3 regions of the Streptomyces sp. NPDC093018 genome follow, and region 2 is predicted to be linked to each of the others. Evidence: predicted binding sites of a transcription regulator. Region 2 holds the regulator's gene; each other region holds the start of a gene.
The links. The regulator HrcA, encoded in region 2, represses chaperone genes, less so after heat shock. The targets are predictions, from matches to a motif close to TTNGCACTCNGNNNNNCNGAGTGCNAA.
Positions count from the first base shown of each region.

Region 1: the regulator HrcA is predicted to act here: its motif matches at 2,805-2,831, upstream of groL (chaperonin GroEL).
Region 3: the regulator HrcA is predicted to act here: its motif matches at 1,972-1,998, upstream of groES (co-chaperone GroES).

Region 1 covers NZ_JBFBFF010000014.1:139,002-145,263, forward strand. Annotated here, with positions in the region: gene AB0N90_RS27535 (NADH:flavin oxidoreductase) at 1-777, opposite strand, end outside; gene groL (chaperonin GroEL) at 1,020-2,642, opposite strand; gene AB0N90_RS27545 (cold-shock protein) at 2,962-3,165, opposite strand; gene AB0N90_RS27550 (MoaD/ThiS family protein) at 3,610-3,888, opposite strand; gene thrC (threonine synthase) at 3,885-5,168, opposite strand; SAM riboswitch class I at 5,187-5,332, opposite strand; gene AB0N90_RS27560 (glucosyl-3-phosphoglycerate synthase) at 5,494-6,262, shown strand, end outside.
Region 2 covers NZ_JBFBFF010000004.1:410,463-416,724, reverse strand. Annotated here, with positions in the region: gene AB0N90_RS12475 (nitronate monooxygenase) at 1-235, opposite strand, end outside; gene dnaJ (molecular chaperone DnaJ) at 415-1,551, opposite strand; gene hrcA (heat-inducible transcriptional repressor HrcA) at 1,552-2,568, opposite strand; gene AB0N90_RS12460 (MBL fold metallo-hydrolase) at 2,753-3,475, shown strand; gene AB0N90_RS12455 (DUF3097 domain-containing protein) at 3,544-4,413, shown strand; gene AB0N90_RS12450 (Uma2 family endonuclease) at 4,391-4,813, opposite strand; gene hemW (radical SAM family heme chaperone HemW) at 4,901-6,133, opposite strand.
Region 3 covers NZ_JBFBFF010000008.1:236,280-242,541, reverse strand. Annotated here, with positions in the region: gene AB0N90_RS20320 (polysaccharide deacetylase family protein) at 17-934, shown strand; gene AB0N90_RS20315 (hypothetical protein) at 1,211-1,825, shown strand; gene groES (co-chaperone GroES) at 2,145-2,453, shown strand; gene groL (chaperonin GroEL) at 2,576-4,204, shown strand; gene AB0N90_RS20300 (hypothetical protein) at 4,275-4,574, opposite strand; gene AB0N90_RS20295 (ester cyclase) at 4,698-5,405, opposite strand; gene AB0N90_RS20290 (SDR family oxidoreductase) at 5,495-6,262, opposite strand, start outside.

The DNA of each region.
Region 1 (6,262 bases), on a different contig from region 2:
GAGCGGGGCCAGGATCGCCTCCAGCTCCTGCGGGGTCTCGGCGAGCCGGGCGGTGTAGTCCTGCTGCTTCCACTGCGAGTAGCGGAAGATCACGGGGAAGGCGGCCGAGACCCGCTCGCGGACCGCGGCGACGATCTCCGCGGCGAACCTGGTGCGGGCCACCGGGTCGCCGCCGTAGGCGTCGGTACGGCGGTTGGTGCCCTCCCACAGGAACTGGTCGAGGAGGTAGCCGTGGGCGCCGTGCAGTTCCACACCGTCGAAGCCGATGCGCTCGGCGTCCGCGGCGGCCTGGGCGAACGCGGCGATCACGTCGTCCAGGTCCTGCTGGGTCATGGCCCTGCCGGTGGGCTCGGCGCCCGCGGTGACCAGACCGGAGGGGCCCATCGCGGGGGCGGCCGGGAAGGGGGCCTCGCCGTCCTTGCGGACCATGCCGATGTGCCACAGCTGCGGGACGATGGTGCCGCCCGCCGCGTGCACGTCCTCGGCGACCTTCGCCCAGCCCGCCAGCTGCTCCTCGCCGTGGAACCGCGGCACCCGGTCGCTCTGGCCGGCCGAGTCATGGCCGACGTAGGTGCCCTCGGTGACGATCAGGCCGACGCCCGCGGCGGCGCGGCGGGAGTAGTACGAGCGCACGTTCTCGCCGGGGACGCCGCCCGGGGAGAACATCCGGGTCATCGGCGCCATCGCGATCCGGTTGGGGACCGTGAGGCCGTTGAGCGTGATGGGGCGGGAGAGTACCTGGGCCGCGCGGGAGGCGGGCGTCGTGTCGACGGTCACGTGGGGGCTCCTCAGAAGGCTGCTAACCGAGCGGTATGTGAATGCGCATTGTTGTAGCTGCTTAAGTAAGCCGCTGTACAGAGGTCAGCATTCCCGGACCCGGAAGCGGTCGTCTGTGACGCCGGACACGCCCGGGTGGCGAAGAAGCCCGGGGAAAGCCCGGGAAAAGCCCGAGGGCGGCACCCCCTGTCCCTGACAGGAAGTACCGCCCTCGGTAAGGACGTTGATCAACCAGAGGTCGATCAGAAGTCCATGTCACCGCCCGGCATGCCGCCCGGAGCGGCCGCGGCGGCCTTCTCCGGCTTGTCGGCGATGACGGCCTCGGTGGTGAGGAACAGCGCGGCGATGGAGGCGGCGTTCTGCAGCGCGGAACGGGTCACCTTCGCCGGGTCGATGATGCCCTCGGCGACCAGGTCGACGTACTCGCCGGTCGCGGCGTTCAGGCCGTGGCCCGGGGTCAGGTTGCGCACCTTCTCCACCACGACACCGCCCTCAAGGCCGGCGTTGACGGCGATCTGCTTCAGCGGGGCCTCCAGGGCGATGCGCACGGCGTTGGCGCCGGTCGCCTCGTCACCCTCGAGCTCCAGCTTCTCGAAGACCTGGGAGGCCTGCAGCAGGGCCACGCCACCACCGGCGACGATGCCCTCCTCGACGGCCGCCTTGGCGTTGCGCACGGCGTCCTCGATGCGGTGCTTGCGCTCCTTGAGCTCCACCTCGGTGGCGGCACCGGCCTTGATGACCGCGACGCCGCCCGCGAGCTTGGCCAGGCGCTCCTGGAGCTTCTCGCGGTCGTAGTCCGAGTCGCTGTTCTCGATCTCGGCGCGGATCTGGTTCACCCGGCCGTTGACCTGCTCCGAGGAGCCGGCACCGTCGACGATGGTGGTCTCGTCCTTGGTGATGACGACCTTGCGGGCGCGGCCCAGGAGGTCCAGGGTCGCGTTCTCCAGCTTGAGGCCGACCTCCTCGGAGATGACCTCGCCGCCCGTGAGGATGGCGATGTCGCCGAGCATGGCCTTGCGGCGGTCGCCGAAGCCCGGGGCCTTGACGGCGACGGACTTGAAGGTGCCGCGGATCTTGTTGACGACCAGGGTCGACAGGGCCTCGCCCTCGACGTCCTCGGCGATGATCAGCAGCGGCTTGCCCGACTGCATGACCTTCTCCAGGAGCGGGAGCAGGTCCTTGACGGAGCCGATCTTGGAGTTCGCGATGAGGATGTACGGGTCCTCCAGCGACGCCTCCATGCGCTCCATGTCGGTGGCGAAGTAGGCGGAGATGTAGCCCTTGTCGAAGCGCATGCCCTCGGTGAGCTCAAGCTCCAGACCGAAGGTGTTGCTCTCCTCGACGGTGATGACGCCTTCCTTGCCGACCTTGTCCATCGCCTCGGCGATCAGCTCGCCGATCTGGGTGTCGGCGGCGGAGATGGACGCGGTGGAGGCGATCTGCTCCTTGGTCTCGACGTCCTTCGCCTGCTCCAGCAGGGCGGCGGAGACGGCCTCGACGGCCTTCTCGATACCGCGCTTCAGGGCCATCGGGTTGGCACCGGCGGCGACGTTGCGCAGGCCTTCCTTGACCAGGGCCTGGGCGAGCACGGTCGCGGTGGTCGTACCGTCACCGGCGACGTCGTCCGTCTTCTTGGCGACTTCCTTGACCAGCTCGGCGCCGATCTTCTCGTACGGGTCCTCGAGCTCGATCTCCTTGGCGATGGAGACACCATCGTTGGTGATCGTGGGGGCGCCCCACTTCTTCTCGAGGACGACGTTGCGACCCTTGGGGCCGAGCGTCACCTTGACGGCGTCCGCGAGCTGGTTCATGCCGCGCTCGAGGCCGCGCCGCGCCTCCTCGTCGAACGCGATGATCTTGGCCATGTGAAGTGGTCCCTCCAGGACTGGGGGTGATTCCTTCGGACCGCGCCCGCGCCCGCGACGGACGGTTCGCCGACCTGTGGTTCCTTGCCCCACATGGCCTGCGGACCTCACCGACCCGGTCCTTCGTTGTCACTCTCACCTTCAGAGTGCTAACGCCAATGATTAGCACTCGGCATGGTCGAGTGCAAGCGCCTTGGCCCCTCTCGGGCCTTCTGGACGGCCGGGTCAGCCGGAGGCGAACACGCGGGGGCGCCCGGCCCCGGGCACGCCGAAGGGCCCGCACCCTGTGCGAGGTGCGGGCCCTTCGGTGGAGAAACGTTCAGACGGCGACGCGAACCATGTCGGCCTGCGGACCCTTCTGGCCCTGCGAGATCTCGAACTCGACTCGCTGGCCCTCCTCCAGGGTGCGGTAGCCGTCCATCTGAATGGCGCTGTAATGGACGAAGACGTCCGCACCACCGTCGACCGCGATGAAGCCGTACCCCTTCTCCGCGTTGAACCACTTGACGGTGCCCTGAGCCATGCCTAACTCCCCTATTACTGGCCCTTGCACAGATCCACACTTCGCGGACCCGGGTCAGACCTCACCCCCCAATGCGTCGGGGGCGTGCGCCGGAACGCGTCGACCGCGGCTGAATGTATCTGTCCAACTGCCGTCTGCAACAGGTCAATTGGACGAGAATTCTGGACGCGAACGATCCGGAATGTGGGGAGAATTCACCCGAATTCAGGGCAAGTCGGGCCCCGTAAAAGACACAAAAGCCGCGGAAAGTCCGTGCATTTTGGCTACTTCTTATCGGGCCCGCGGAAGAGAATCGAGGGCTTACCCTCGATCACCGGAGGGCGCGTTCCCCAACTGTACCGCGCTCAATCACGCAGAATTGCCCCCTCCGCTTCTCTCACGGAGAGGGCAATCCGATGTACTTTCGGTGACCGTCATTACCTAAGGTAATGATCGATCATTCGGTCAGCAGCCGCCGGCCACCGCCGGGATGATGGAGACCCCCGCGCCGTCCGGGGTGGAGGTCGCAAGGCCCTGCTCGAAGCGGACGTCGTCGTCGTTGACGTAGACGTTCACGAACCGGCGCAGCTTGCCCTGGTCGTCCAGGACGCGGGCGGCGATGCCGGTGTGGTTCTTCTCCAGGTCCTCGATGACCTCGCCGAGGGTGGTGCCCTCGGCGGCGACCTCGGCCTGTCCGCCGGTGTAGGTGCGCAGGATGGTGGGGATGCGAACGGTCACGCTCATGCGAGGCCAGCCTCTCGGAAGGAGTCCAGGTTCGGGCGGATGGTGGCGGTCAGGCCAGTGCCGGCCACCGCGTCGAGGGTCTTGAGACCGTCGCCGGTGTTGAGGACGACGGTGCTCTTCGCCGGGTCGAGCGCCCCGCTCTCGATCAGCTTCCGGGTGACGCCGACGGTCACCCCGCCGGCCGTCTCGGCGAAGATGCCCTCGGTGCGGGCCAGCAGCTTGATCGCGTCCACCACCTGCTCGTCCGTCACGTCCTCCACCGCGCCGCCGGTGCGCCGGGCGATGTCCAGGACATAGGGGCCGTCGGCCGGGTTGCCGATGGCGAGGGACTTGGCGATGGTGTTGGGCTTCTGGGGCCGTACGACGTCGTGGCCCGCCTTGTAGGCCGTCGACACCGGCGAGCAGCCCTCGGCCTGGGCGCCGAAGATCTTGTACGGCCGGTCCTCGACCAGCCCCAGCTCGATCAGCTCCCGGAGACCCTTGTCGATCTTGGTGAGCTGGGAGCCGGAGGCGATCGGGACCACGATCTGGTCCGGCAGCCGCCAGCCGAGCTGCTCGCAGATCTCGTACGCCAGGGTCTTGGAGCCCTCGGCGTAGTACGGCCGCAGATTCACGTTGACGAAGCCCCAGCCCTCGCCGGCCGGGTCGCCGATCAGCTCGGAGCAGAAGCGGTTCACATCGTCGTAGTTGCCCTCGATGCCGACCAGCTCGCCGCCGTAGACCGCGGCCATGACGACCTTGCCCTGCTCCAGGTCGTGCGGGATGAACACGCAGGAGCGCAGCCCGGCGCGGGCGGCGGCGGCGCCGACGGCGCCGGCCAGGTTGCCGGTGGAGGAGCAGGACAGCGTGGTGAAGCCGAAGGCGCGGGCCGCCTCCAGGGCTTGGGCGACGACCCGGTCCTTGAAGGAGTGGGTCGGGTTGCCGGAGTCGTCCTTGACGTACAGACCGCCGGTGACGCCCAGCTCGCGGGCCAGGTTGTCGGCCTTGACCAGCTTGGTCCAGCCCGGGTTGATGTTCGGCTTGTCCGCGACATCGGCCGGGACCGGCAGCAGCGGGGCGTAGCGCCAGATGTTGGCGGGGCCGTCCTCGATCCGCTTGCGCAGCTCTTCGGTGTCGTAGGCGGAGAAGTCGTAGGCGATCTCCAGCGGGCCGAAGCATTCCTCGCAGGCGAAGACCGGGCCGAGCGGGACGCGGTGGCCGCATTCGCGACAGCTGAGGGCGGCGGCGGGGCCGAGATCGACGGTGGAGGTACCGGAGGTGGCAACTGTCTGCACAGCCATGAGAGGCGAGGCCCTTTCTCCTCATCTTCCTCACGACGCACTTCGCCGTGAGACGGATTTGGCACCTTCCCTAGCCGGGAGCCTCGCTGTGATGAGAACGAGAACCGACTGGAGGGTTGCCGGGGCTTCATCGGGCCGTGTCCCTCTGCCCCTCTGGATGAGCGGTATTCGATTGTGTCCGCAGTGCTGCGGTGTGTCCGCGCGCGACCCCCGACATGCGATGGTCATCGGCGTTGCTCAAGACTGTAACCGAAGGCCTGGAGAGTTGAGATAGTCGTCCGTACCGCGAGACGAGCCGCGAGACGAGCGTGAGGAGCCGGGGACCGTGCTGGAAGAAGTCGAGCGCTGGATGGGCAACCGCTCCTGGTCCGTGCGCGATCGGCCGGCGCACCAGGTCCTGGCGGCGAAGGGGCGCACCGGCCAGACCATCAGCGTGGTGCTGCCCGCGCTCGACGAGGAGGAGACCGTCGGCGAGATCGTCGCGGTGATCCGGCGCGATCTGATGGAGCGGGTGCCGCTCGTCGACGAGGTCCTGGTGATCGACTCCGGCTCCACCGACCGCACCTCCGAGGTCGCCGCCGCGGCGGGCGCGCGGGTGGTGCACCGGGACGCGATCCTGCCCCGGATACCCGCGGTGCGGGGCAAGGGCGAGGTGCTGTGGCGCTCGCTGCTGGTCGCCACCGGGGACATCATCTGCTTCATCGACGCGGACCTGCGGGAGTTCTCCTCCGACTTCGTCCTCGGCATCGTCGGCCCGCTGCTCACCGAGCCGGACGTCCAGCTGGTGAAGGCGATGTACGACCGTCCGCTCGCCGGTACGGCGGGGCAGGGCGGCCGGGTCACCGAGCTGATGGCGCGCCCGCTGCTGAACATGCACTGGCCGCAGCTGGCGGGCTTCGTGCAGCCGCTGGGCGGGGAGTACGCGGCCCGGCGCTCGCTGCTCGAACAGCTGCCGTTCCCGGTCGGGTACGGGGTGGAGCTGGGCATGCTGGTGGACGCGCTGCACCTGGTGGGCCTGGACGCGCTGGCCCAGGTGGACGTCGGGGTGCGCAAGCACCGGCACCAGGACGGGCAGGCGCTCGGCCGGATGGCGG
Region 2 (6,262 bases):
TCTCCGCGTACTCGGGCTGGGGCATGAACACATTCACGCCGAAGGGCCGGTCGGTGAGGCTCCGCAGCCGCTTGATCTCCTGGTACACGCCGTCGGCCGTCTTGTATCCGGCGGCCAGGAAGCCGAGCCCACCGGCCTCGGACACGGCGGCGGCGAGCTCGGGCCCGGAGACGCCGCCCGCCATGGGGGCCTGCACGATCGGGTGAGGGAGAAGATCGGTCAGTGCGGAGGACATGACCGCATGGTGTCACGTCCTCCGAACAAGTCCGAATCGGGTGTCAGGATCGGCATATTCCACTACGCGCCCGGTCAGAGGCGGTGCCGGCCTCCGCTCGAAGACCGCGACGGCCCCCGGTCGAAGGCCGTGGCGACCTTCGCTCGGAGGCCGTCGCGACACCCGTCACGGCCGGGCGGTCAGCGCCCGTTGAACGCGTCCTTCAGCCGCGAGAACAGCCCCTGCTGGCCCGGCTGGAACTGCCCCTGCGGACGCTCCTCGCCGCGCAGCTTGGACAGCTCGCGCAGCAGCCGCTCCTGCTCGGCGTCGAGCTTCGTCGGCGTCTGCACCTCGACATGCACGATCAGGTCGCCCCGGCCGCCGCCCCGCAGATGCGTGACACCGCGGCCGTGCAGCGGGATCGACTGCCCGGACTGCGTCCCGGGCCGGATGTCGATCTCCTCCAGGCCGTCCAGCGTCTCCAGCGGCACCTTGGTGCCGAGGGCCGCCGCGGTCATCGGGATGGTGACCGTGCAGTGCAGATCGTCGCCGCGGCGCTGGAAGCGCGCGTGCGGCAGCTCGTGGATCTCGACGTACAGATCGCCGGCCGGACCGCCGCCGGGGCCGACCTCGCCCTCGCCGGCGAGCTGGATCCGGGTGCCGTTGTCGACACCGGCCGGGATCTTCACGGTCAGCGTGCGCCGCGAGCGGACCCGGCCGTCACCGGCGCACTCCGGGCAGGGTGTGGGGACCACGGTTCCGAAGCCCTGGCACTGGGGGCACGGCCGCGAGGTCATGACCTGGCCCAGGAAGGACCGGGTGACCTGCGAGACCTCACCGCGGCCGCGGCACATGTCACAGGTCTGCGCCGAGGTGCCCGGAGCCGCGCCCTCACCGTTGCAGGTGTTGCAGACGATCGCGGTGTCGACCTGGATCTCCTTGGTCGTCCCGAAGGCCGCCTCGTCCAGTTCCACCTCGATCCGGATCATCGCGTCCTGGCCGCGGCGGGTGCGCGAGCGCGGCCCGCGCTGCGACGCCGTGCCGAAGAACGCGTCCATGATGTCGGAGAAGTTGCCGAAGCCACCGGCTCCGAAGCCGCCCGCGCCGGCGCCGCCGGACTGCGAGAGGGGATCCCCGCCGAGGTCGTAGACCTGCTTCTTCTGCGGGTCCGACAGCACCTCGTAAGCGGCGTTGATCTCCTTGAACCGCTCCTGGGTCTTCGGATCGGGGTTGACGTCCGGGTGCAGCTCGCGTGCGAGCCGACGGAACGCCTTCTTGATCTCATCCTGCGACGCGTCGCGGCGCACGCCGAGAACGGCGTAGTAGTCCGTGGCCACTTACGACTCCGCCAGGATCTGTCCGACGTACCGTGCCACTGCGCGTACCGCTCCCATCGTTCCCGGGTAGTCCATGCGGGTCGGTCCGACCACGCCGAGCTTGGCAACCGCCTCGCCGCCCGAACCGTAGCCCACCGACACCACGGAGGTGGAGTTGAGTCCTTCATGGGCGATCTCGTGCCCGATGCGCACGGTCATGCCCGGATCCTTCGCCTCGCCGAGGAGTTTGAGGAGCACGACCTGCTCCTCAAGGGCCTCCAGGACGGGCCGGATCGTGAGGGGGAAATCATGTCCGAAGCGGGTGAGATTGGCGGTGCCGCCGATCATCAACCGCTCCTCGTTCTCCTCGACCAGTGTCTCCAGAAGGGTGGAGAGCACCGTGGAGACCGTACCGCGATCCTCGTGTTCGAAGGCGTCCGGCAGGTCCTCGACCAGCTGCGGCACATCCGCGAACCGGCGGCCCGCGACCCGGCTGTTCAGCCGCGCGCGCAGATCCGCGAGCGAGGCCTCGCCGAACGGCGCCGGGCAGTCGACCATCCGCTGCTCGACCCGGCCGGTGTCCGTGATCAGCACGAGCATCACGCGCGCCGGGGCGAGCGCGAGCAGTTCCACGTGCCGCACGGTGGACCGGGTCAGGGACGGGTACTGCACGACGGCGACCTGCCGGGTCAGCTGCGCGAGCAGCCGCACCGTGCGCGCCACGACGTCGTCCAGGTCGACGGCGCCGTCCAGGAAGTTCTGGATCGCGCGGCGCTCGGGCGCGGTCATCGGCTTGACGCCCGCGAGCTTGTCGACGAACAGCCGGTAGCCCTTGTCGGTGGGGATGCGCCCCGCGCTGGTGTGCGGCTGCGCGATGTATCCCTCGTCCTCCAGGGCCGACATGTCATTGCGGACGGTCGCCGGGGACACGCCGAGGTTGTGCCGCTCGGTCAGGGCCTTGGAGCCGACCGGCTCCTCGGTGCCGACATAGTCCTGGACGATGGCGCGCAGCACCTGAAGCCTGCGTTCACTCAGCATCGGCGCGCACCTCCAGCACGTCGTCCCCTCACTCGCGCGTCACTCGCGCGGTTGTCCCTCTTGTGTCCGTCTTGGCACTCTTCGCATGCGAGTGCCAGCGTTTCCCCGGCCAGTGTACGGCCGTGGGGTACGCACCGGGCAAGGTCGGTGCCCTCGCGACCCCGGCTGCGGCTAGCGTCGCGGTATGACGGTGACTTGGGAAGAGCACGGATGGGAGCGGCTCGCCGCCGGGGTGGGGCGGTGCCGGCTGCCGGGCTGGGACTGCACGGCGGGGCTGGTCCTGGGCGCGGGCACGGCGCTGATGGTGGACGCCGGGTCGAGCCTCGCGGAGGGGGCGCGGCTGCGGTCCTCGGCCGAGGCGCTCGCCGGTGGACGTGTGACCCATCTCGCGCTGACCCATGTCCATTTCGACCATGTCTTCGGGGCGGCGGCCTTCGCGGGGGCCGCGGTGTACGCGGCGGTGGGGGCGGACGGGGTGTTCCGCCGCGGGCGGGACGAGCTGCGGCACGACGCCGTCCATCACGGGCTCCCGGCGGACCGGGCCGAGGAGGCGGCGCTGGCGCTGGTGCCGCCCCGGCAGCTGGTCTCCGGGGAGCGGACCCTGGACCTGGGCGGCGGCCGCCAGGCGCTGCTGGCCAACGTGGGCCCCGGGCACACCGCCCATGACCTGGTGGTGCTGGTGCCGGGTGACCCGGAGGTGGTGTTCTGCGGGGACCTGGTGGAGGAGTCAGGCGAGCCCCAGGCGGGCCCGGACGCCGTACCGTCGCGCTGGCCGGACGCGCTGGACCGGCTGCTGGCGCTGGGCGGCGAGGACGCGCGGTACGTGCCCGGTCACGGCGCGGTGGTCGACGCGGCCTTCGTACGACGCCAACGGGACGCGCTGGCCGCGCGGTTCGGCGTGAGCTGAGCCGCACCGACGCTCGGCTTCCGGCGTGTCGTGAGCGCCCGCCCACCGCTTCTCCTATCGTCATCCGAATGCGCCCACCCGTCTCCCGCCACCGCCCTGCCAACGAGGGCCCTTCGGGCCCGCGCTCCCGCCAGTACTCCGCCGACCTGACCCCACCCTGGAAGAAACCCCAGCCGGTACCCGAGGTACCCGCTGACCCCGGTCTGGTCGTGGAGGAGCCCGGCACCGGGTTCTGCGGGGCGGTGATCCGCTGCGAGGCGGGCACGGTGACGCTGGAGGACCGCTTCGGCAAGCACCGGGTGTTCCCGCTGGAGCCGCGCGGCTTCCTGCTGGAGGGCCGGGCGGTGACCCTCGTACGACCGGCCGCCGGTCCCGCGCGCCCCGCCCGCACCGCCTCCGGTTCCGTCGCCGTCCCCGGCGCCCGCGCCCGCGTGGCCCGGGCCGGCCGCATCTATGTGGAGGGCCGGCACGACGCCGAGCTGGTCGAGAAGGTCTGGGGCGACGACCTGCGCGTCGAGGGTGTCGTCGTGGAGTACCTGGAGGGCGTGGACCACCTCCCCTCGATCGTCACCGGCTTCGACCCGGGCCCCGACGCCCGCCTCGGCGTCCTCGTGGACCACCTCGTGCCGGGCTCGAAGGAGTTCCACATCGCGCGGTCGGTGACCAGCGAACACGCGCTGGTGGTGGGCCACCCGTACATCGACATCTGGGAAGCGGTGAAACCCGCCTCACTGGGCATCCCGGAATGGCCCCGGGTGCCGCGCGGCCAGGACTGGAAAACGGGCGTGTGCCGCGCCCTGGGCTGGCCCTCGGACAACACCGGCGCGGTGTGGCAGGCGATCCTGAAACGCGTGCACTCCTACAAGGACCTGGAACCGGAACTGCTGGGACGGGTGGAGGAGCTGATCGACTTCGTCACGGGTAGCGGTGGGGCCTGACCTCGGGGAGGGTGCCGAACTCGCTGGTGTCCAGTTCGACTCCGAGGGCCTCCAGCCGGACCGGATCCCCGAATTTGGGCTTGGAAACGATCTCCACCACTGCCGTGATCAGCTCGGAAGGCAGCAGACGCCCCGAGCCAGGCAATGCGTCCGGCGCCGCGACCACCAGATCCGGGACGGGGACGCTGTCCTCACCTGCGATGCTCACGTCCTGGGTCTGAATCGGATACCACCGTTCCAGCGGAATCTGCCGCTGGGTGTGCAGCGCGATCAGGTTGTGCACCAGATCAGGGCCGGCCATCATCACGACTACCCCCCGAAGAAGCTCAGCCTTGACGCCCTCGGGAGGCTCGAAATTGTCGAAGCACTTGGCCAGTCCACGCTCGTCCACAGCGGTCATCTCCGTGGCCTCCACATCCGCCGCGTCCTTTCAGCGGCAGCCTAGGCACCGAACCGGCTTCCCGCACCGATTCACTCGCCGGAGTGATCAGTCCACCAGGTCCCGTACCACCGCGTCCGCCAGCAGGCGGCCGCGCAGGGTGAGGGTGGCGCGGCCCTCGGTGTAGGGGGTGCGCTGGAGGAGACCGTCGGACAGGGCGCGGCGGGAGGCGGCGAGGCCCGGTTCCTTCAGCAGGGAGAGCGGGACGCCCTCGCGCAGCCGGAGTTCCAGCAGGATGCGCTCGACGCGGCGGTCCTCGGCGGACAGCAGCTCGCGGCCCGCGCCCGGGGAGCGGCCCGCGACCAGGGCGGAGGCGTACGCGCCGGGGTGCTTCACGTTCCACCAGCGCACGCCGCCCACATGGGAGTGCGCGCCGGGGCCCGCGCCCCACCAGTCCGCGCCGCGCCAGTACAGCTCGTTGTGCAGACAGCGGCCCGCCTCGGAGGTGGCCCAGTTGGAGACCTCGTACCAGTCGAAGCCCGCGGCGGAGAGGGCCTCCTCGGCGATCAGATAGCGGTCGGCGTGGACGTCGTCGTCGGTCATCGGGACCTCGCCCCGGCGGATCCGGCGCGCGAGCTGCGTGCCCTCCTCCACGATGAGGGCGTACGCGCTGACGTGGTCGGGTCCCGCGCCGATCGCCGCGTCGAGGGAGGCCCGCCAGTCGTCGTCGCTCTCGCCGGGGGTGCCGTAGATCAGGTCGAGGTTCACATGCGCGAAGCCCGCCGCACGGGCCTCCGCGACACACGCCTCCGGGCGGCCGGGGGTGTGGGTGCGGTCGAGGATCTTCAGCACATGCTGCCGCGCGCTCTGCATCCCGAAGGAGATCCGGTTGAAGCCGCCCGCGCGGAGGGTCGCGAGATAGCCGGGGTCGACCGACTCGGGGTTCGCCTCCGTGGTGATCTCGGCGTCCGGGGCGAGCCCGAACTCGTCGCGGATCGCCGCCAGCATCCGTACCAGGTCGTCGGCGGCCAGCAGCGTGGGCGTGCCGCCGCCGACGAACACCGTGCGCACCGGCCGCGGATCGTCCCCGAGCACCTTGCGGGCCAGCCGGACCTCGTCGACCAGCGTCTCGGCGTAGTTGTCACGGGAGGCCAGCACCCCGCCGGTGCCGCGCAGCTCGGTCGCGGTGTACGTGTTGAAGTCGCAGTACCCGCAGCGGGTCGCGCAGTACGGGACATGCAGATAGAAACCGAGCGGACGCTCCCCCGCCCCGTCGAGCGCGTGCGCGGGCAGCGCGCCGTCATCGGGTACGGGCTCACCGTCGGGGAGTGCGGAAGGCATACGCCCATTGTCCAGCACCGCCGGGAATCCCCGGGCGCCGAGCACGGCGGGGGCGGGGGCGGCGCCCGGCCGCCGAAGAACGGCGGCGGCCACGGGGTCCGGCCGCGCGACACCGGGGAGGCCGGGCCG
Region 3 (6,262 bases), on a different contig from region 2:
GCGAAGATCCAGCACCATGCGACTAGTAGTACAAAATGACAAAAGTCGGGCACGGGTCGCCCTCGGCTGTGCCGCCGCCGTCCTCGCCTCGACCGCCCTCGTCACCGGCTGCTCCGGTTCCGGCTCCGGCGCGGGCACCGCCCGCCCGGCCGCGGGCCAGGGCGCGGCCGGTCACGCCGCCCCCGACCCGCGCGCGGCCCAGGCCGCGGAACACACCCGCATGGTCGCCGCCGCGAAACGCTGGGGCCTGGACGAGGTCCCGATCGCGCCCCCGGCGCCGCCCAAGGTGAAGCCCCGCATCACCGCGCGCGCCGGCTTCGAGGTGGACCACCAGGAGGACTGGGGCCTGCCGCCGGTCTTCACCACCGTCCCGACCAAGAACAAGGTCGTCTTCCTCACCATCGACGACGGCTCGGAGAAGGACCCCCGGTTCCTCCAGATGATGCGGGACCTGAAGATCCCGTACACCGCCTTCCTCAGCAACTACCTGGTCAAGGACGACTACGGCTACTTCCGCAAGGCCCAGTCCTACGGCAACACCCTCAACAACCACACCCTCACCCACCCCTATCTGCCGGGGCTGTCCTACGAGCAGCAGAAGCACGAGATCTGTGACATGCAGGACATCATGCAGAAGCAGTTCGGTAAACGCCCGACCGTCCTGCGCCCGCCCTACGGCAACTACAACCAGGACACCCTGGTCGCCGCCAAGTCCTGCGGCATCAAGTACGCCCCGATCTGGAACGAGGAGGTGTACGTCGACCACTGGGAGTTCCGCGAGGACGACCAGCAGCTGCGCCGGGGCGACATCGTCCTCACCCACTTCCGCGGCCGCAGCGACTGGGACGGCACGATGGTCGACGACATGCGCCGCTTCCTGAACAAGGTGACGCGCGAGGGGTACGCGGTGGCACGGCTGGAGGACTACCTGTGAGTCGGCCGCCTCGGTCACGGGGGGCGCGGTGAGGTGTCCGACGACGGGGCGCCGCCGGGGCGCCCGGCCGGTGGATCGCCGGTGAGCCGTACGGCCGGTGGACGGCGCGTCGGGCGGACGGCCGGGGCGTCGCCGCCGGGGCACGGGGCCGCCGCCGGCCGGGCGAAGGCGAGGGGCCCGGCCGGTGGAGCGGTGGTGGGTGGGGCGGCCGGTGGGGCGACGGCAGTCCGGCCGGCCGGAAGGACGCCGGTGCGGCGCCGGGCCGATGGGCGGTCGGTGCGGCGGCGTTCGCGAGGTGCGGCGCTGCTGTCCGTCCCGGCCGGCGTCCTCGCCGCGGTCCTGTTCCTCGCCGGGTGCGCCCAGCCCGTCGTACCCATCGAACGCCTCGGCAGGAAGGCGGCGGAGGGGGTGCGACCGCACGTCCGGCCGCTCGCCGCGCCGCCGTCCCGGCTGCCCCTGCCCCCGGTCGTGGACCACGTCCCCACCCGCGACCGGGTCGTCTTCCTCACCTACGACGCCACCGACCGCCCCACCGTGCTCCGCGAACTGCGCCTCCCGGTGCGCCGGTTCACCCCCGGGCTCCGCCCCCTGGCGGGAAGGCCGTACGCCACCCAGCGCGCCGCGCTCTGCGCCCGCCGCACCCGTCTCCTGCGCCCACCCCGGGGCGGGTACGACCCGACGACCCTGCGCGCGGCCGCCGACTGCGGCGTCACCACCGTCGTCCTGTGGCGCGCCACCCTCACCCCGACGGGCCTCACCTACCCCCGGGGCCCGCACCACCTCCGCCGGGGCGACATCATCCGCCTCCTCCCGGACGCCCCCACGGCCCCCCTCTTGGACGCCATGCACAGACGAAACCTGACGGCGGCACGGCTGGAGGATTACCTGTAGTCCTTCCCGCCCGTCCGGCGCTTGAGGACGGAGGCCGAAGGCCGACAGCGGGGGTCCGGGGGCGCAGCCCCTGGTACGGCGCGCCCGGTATCGCCCGCCGACCAACGCTCCCGCACCCGCGTTTTCGGCCGACGCGCCGGGCGTCATTGGCACTCCGCTTGACCGAGTGCTAATCCCGGTCATAGTCTCGGCTCTGGCACTCCCCACTGGAGAGTGCCAACAACGCGACGGGCAGGTCCGGCACCCGCGACGACGGATCGACCTGGTCGCCACCTCAGACAGTTAACCCCGTGAGATCTCCGAAGGGGGAGGTCGGATCGTGACGACCGCCAGCACCAAGGTTGCCATCAAGCCGCTCGAGGACCGCATCGTGGTCCAGCCGCTCGACGCCGAGCAGACCACGGCCTCTGGCCTGGTCATCCCGGACACCGCGAAGGAGAAGCCCCAGGAGGGCGCCGTCCTCGCCGTCGGTCCGGGTCGCTTCGAGAACGGCGAGCGCCTGCCGCTCGACGTCAAGGTCGGCGACGTCGTTCTGTACAGCAAGTACGGCGGCACCGAGGTGAAGTACAACGGCGAGGAGTTCCTCGTCCTCTCGGCTCGCGACGTGCTCGCGATCATCGAGAAGTAATTCACCCCGAGCAAACCTCTGCTCTGAGCTGCGCCCCTGGCCCCCGCGACCGATAACGAAGCCGGGCGTCCGGGGCGCAGTTCGTCTTTTATCCACAAGATTTCGAGAGGGCTCCCGCTGTCATGGCGAAGATCCTGAAGTTCGACGAGGACGCCCGTCGCGCCCTCGAGCGCGGCGTCAACAAGCTGGCCGACACGGTGAAGGTGACGATCGGCCCCCGGGGTCGCAACGTCGTCATCGACAAGAAGTTCGGCGCCCCCACCATCACCAACGACGGTGTCACGATCGCCCGTGAGGTCGAGATCGAGGACCCGTACGAGAACCTCGGTGCGCAGCTGGTGAAGGAGGTGGCGACCAAGACCAACGACATCGCGGGTGACGGCACCACCACCGCCACCGTGCTCGCCCAGGCGCTGGTCCGCGAGGGCCTGCGCAACGTCGCCGCCGGTGCCTCCCCGGCCGCCCTGAAGAAGGGCATCGACGCCGCCGTCAAGGCGATCTCCGAGGACCTGCTCGCCACGGCCCGCCCGATCGACGAGAAGTCCGACATCGCCGCCGTCGCCGCGCTGTCCGCCCAGGACCAGCAGGTCGGCGAGCTGATCGCCGAGGCCATGGACAAGGTCGGCAAGGACGGTGTCATCACCGTCGAGGAGTCCAACACCTTCGGTCTGGAGCTGGACTTCACCGAGGGCATGGCCTTCGACAAGGGCTACCTGTCCCCGTACTTCGTGACGGACCAGGAGCGTATGGAGGCCGTCCTCGACGACCCGTACATCCTGATCCACCAGGGCAAGATCTCCGCCATCGCGGACCTGCTGCCGCTCCTGGAGAAGGTCATCCAGTCCGGCTCCAAGCCGCTGCTGATCATCGCCGAGGACGTCGACGGCGAGGCCCTGTCGACCCTGGTCGTCAACAAGATCCGCGGCACCTTCAACGCCGTCGCGGTGAAGGCCCCCGGCTTCGGCGACCGCCGCAAGGCGATGCTCCAGGACATGGCCGTCCTCACCGGCGCCACCGTCATCTCCGAAGAGGTCGGCCTCAAGGTCGACCAGGTCGGCATCGACGTGCTCGGCTCCGCCCGCCGCGTCACCGTCACCAAGGACGACACCACGATCGTCGAGGGTGCCGGCAAGTCGGAGGACCTGAGCGGCCGCGTCGCGCAGATCAAGGCCGAGATCGAGAACACCGACTCCGACTGGGACCGCGAGAAGCTCCAGGAGCGCCTCGCGAAGCTGGCCGGCGGCGTGTGCGTGATCAAGGTCGGCGCCGCCACCGAGGTGGAGCTGAAGGAGAAGAAGCACCGTCTGGAGGACGCCATCTCCGCGACCCGCGCCGCGGTCGAGGAGGGCATCGTCTCCGGTGGTGGCTCCGCCCTGGTGCACGCCTCCAAGGTCCTTGAGGGCAACCTCGACAAGACCGGCGACGAGGCCACCGGTGTCGCCGTGGTCCGCAACGCGGTCGTCGAGCCGCTGCGCTGGATCGGCGAGAACGCCGGCCAGGAGGGCTACGTCATCGTCTCCAAGGTCAAGGACCTGGAGAAGGGTCAGGGCTACAACGCCGCCACCGGTGAGTACGGCGACCTGGTCAAGGCCGGCGTCATCGACCCGGTCAAGGTGACCCGCTCCGCCCTGGAGAACGCCGCCTCCATCGCCTCCCTGCTGCTCACGACCGAGACCCTGGTCGTCGAGAAGAAGGAAGAGGAGCCGGAGGCCGCCGCGGGCCATGGCCACAGCCACGGCCACGCCCACTGAGCCTCGACGCTCTGACCGAAGGCCCGGCACCCCTCAGGGGGCGCCGGGCCTTCGCGCTGCCGCACTCCCCTCAGCCGCGCCCGGCCTCATCCCGCTTCTCGGCCTCGGACCCCCCGAAGACGTACCGCATCAGTTCCGCGTCCTTCTTCGGCACGATCAGGTCGTACGTCCCGTTGCCCCGGCCGATCGACGTCATCACCGCCCCGCCGATGCTCTTGGTGAACCCGACGACCCGCAAGGGCTGTCCGCCCCTGAAGTCGGCTATGTCCTGAGCGGATGAGCGCCGCCGGATCCGTGCCCATCGCAGCAGCACGTCCACCCCGGTCTCGGTGCCCGCGGACCGCCGCGCCGAGAGACCCCCCTGTGCCATCTTTTCCTCTTCCTTCGGCCGCCCCGGGCCGGTGTTCGAACAGAGTTCCCCATGGGAACCGCGAGGCCGCAGACTGTCCGCCGGATCAGCCGGTACCGCCCGGGCGGGAATCCCGGTCGCCCGTTAGTTCTCCAACTCGTCCAGTGCGCCCAGCTGTTGCATCAGGCCCAGCTGGTCGTGCTGCCACCAGGTTTCGGTGATCTTGCCGTCGGGGGCGAGGCGGAAGAGGGTGGTGCCGGTCATGGTGACGGCGCGGCCGGTCGCGGGGATGCCGAGGAAGTCGCCCCGGTGGGTGGCCCGCCAGGTCCAGCGGGCGCAGGCGCGGTCGTCCTGGACGAGGACGTCCTCGACGCTGAAGGCGCCCTCGAAGGCGGAACGCCACATGCGGTACTCGGCGCGCGCGTTGTCCAGGCCGATGGTGTCCTGCGGGTTCACCGGGTCGTGGCTGTGCACGTCCTCGGCCAGCAGATCGTTGAGCGGGAGCAGTTCGCCGGGGGCCGCGAGGGTGGTGAAGAAGCGTCGTACGGTGTCCTCGGCCGGCCGCTCGGCCCGCACCACGTCGAGGTCCATGAGCACGGGCGCCTCGTCGCACAGGGCGGCCATCTCCCGGAAGACCCGGTCGCTCTCCGGCCGGCCGGAGCCGCGCATCGCGTCCTCGTACGACGGGAACTCCACGACCTCCACCAGGTGCGCGGCGTCCGAACGGTCCTGGCCGACCAGGGTGTGCGTCGCCGTCCGCCGCCCCCTGGCCTGTGCGACCCAGTCGTCCATGAGCCGGTTCATCTCGTCCGGCCGGCTCGTCCTGCACTCGATGAGCTGTACGAAGGTCATGGCGCCGCCTCCGGCCCCCCTGATCCGGTCGTCTCCTCCCATTTTCCCACCGGACCGCCGTCGGCACCCGCCCGCGGGCCGCGCCGTGCCTACTGCGGGCCGTACTTGCGCCCAGTGCGGGAGGTGACCCCGCCGAGGAGCCCGCGCGGGGTGACCTTCACCAGACCCATCAGCGCCTTGTAACGGGGGTCCGGGACCGACAGCGACTTGCCGCGCGCCAGGTCGGCGAGGGCCGCCGCGACCAGCTTGTCGGCGTCCAGCCACATCCAGCCGGGGATGTTGTCCGTGCCCATCCCGGCCCGCTGATGGAACTCGGTGCGCACGAAGCCGGGGCACAGCACCATCAGCCGCACCCCGGTACCGGCCAGGTCCCGCGCCGCGCCCTGGGTGAACTGCACGACCCACGCCTTGGACGCGCCGTAGGTGCCCCGGGGCACGAAGGCCGCCACCGAGGCGACATTGACCACCCCGCCCCGGCCGCGCTCGCGCATCGCCCCGGCCGCCGCCGACGTCAGCCGCAGCACCGCCTCGCAGTGCACCTTGAGCATCGTCAGCTCGTCCGCCATGGAGACTTCCAGATAGCGGCCCTTGTTGCCGAAACCGGCGTTGTTGATCAGCAGGTCGACCGGGTTCTTGCGGTCGCCGAGCCGGTCGGCGACGGTCTCGATGCCCTTGTCCCCGGAGAGGTCGGCGGGCAGCACCTCCGCCTCGATGCCGTGCCGGTCGTGCAACTCGGTCGCCTGTTCGCGCAGCCGCTTGGCGTCCCGTGCCACCAGGACGAGGTCATGCCCGTCAGCCGCCAGCCGCCGCGCGAAGGCGGCGCCGATCCCCGCGGTCGATCCCGTAATCAGAGCCGT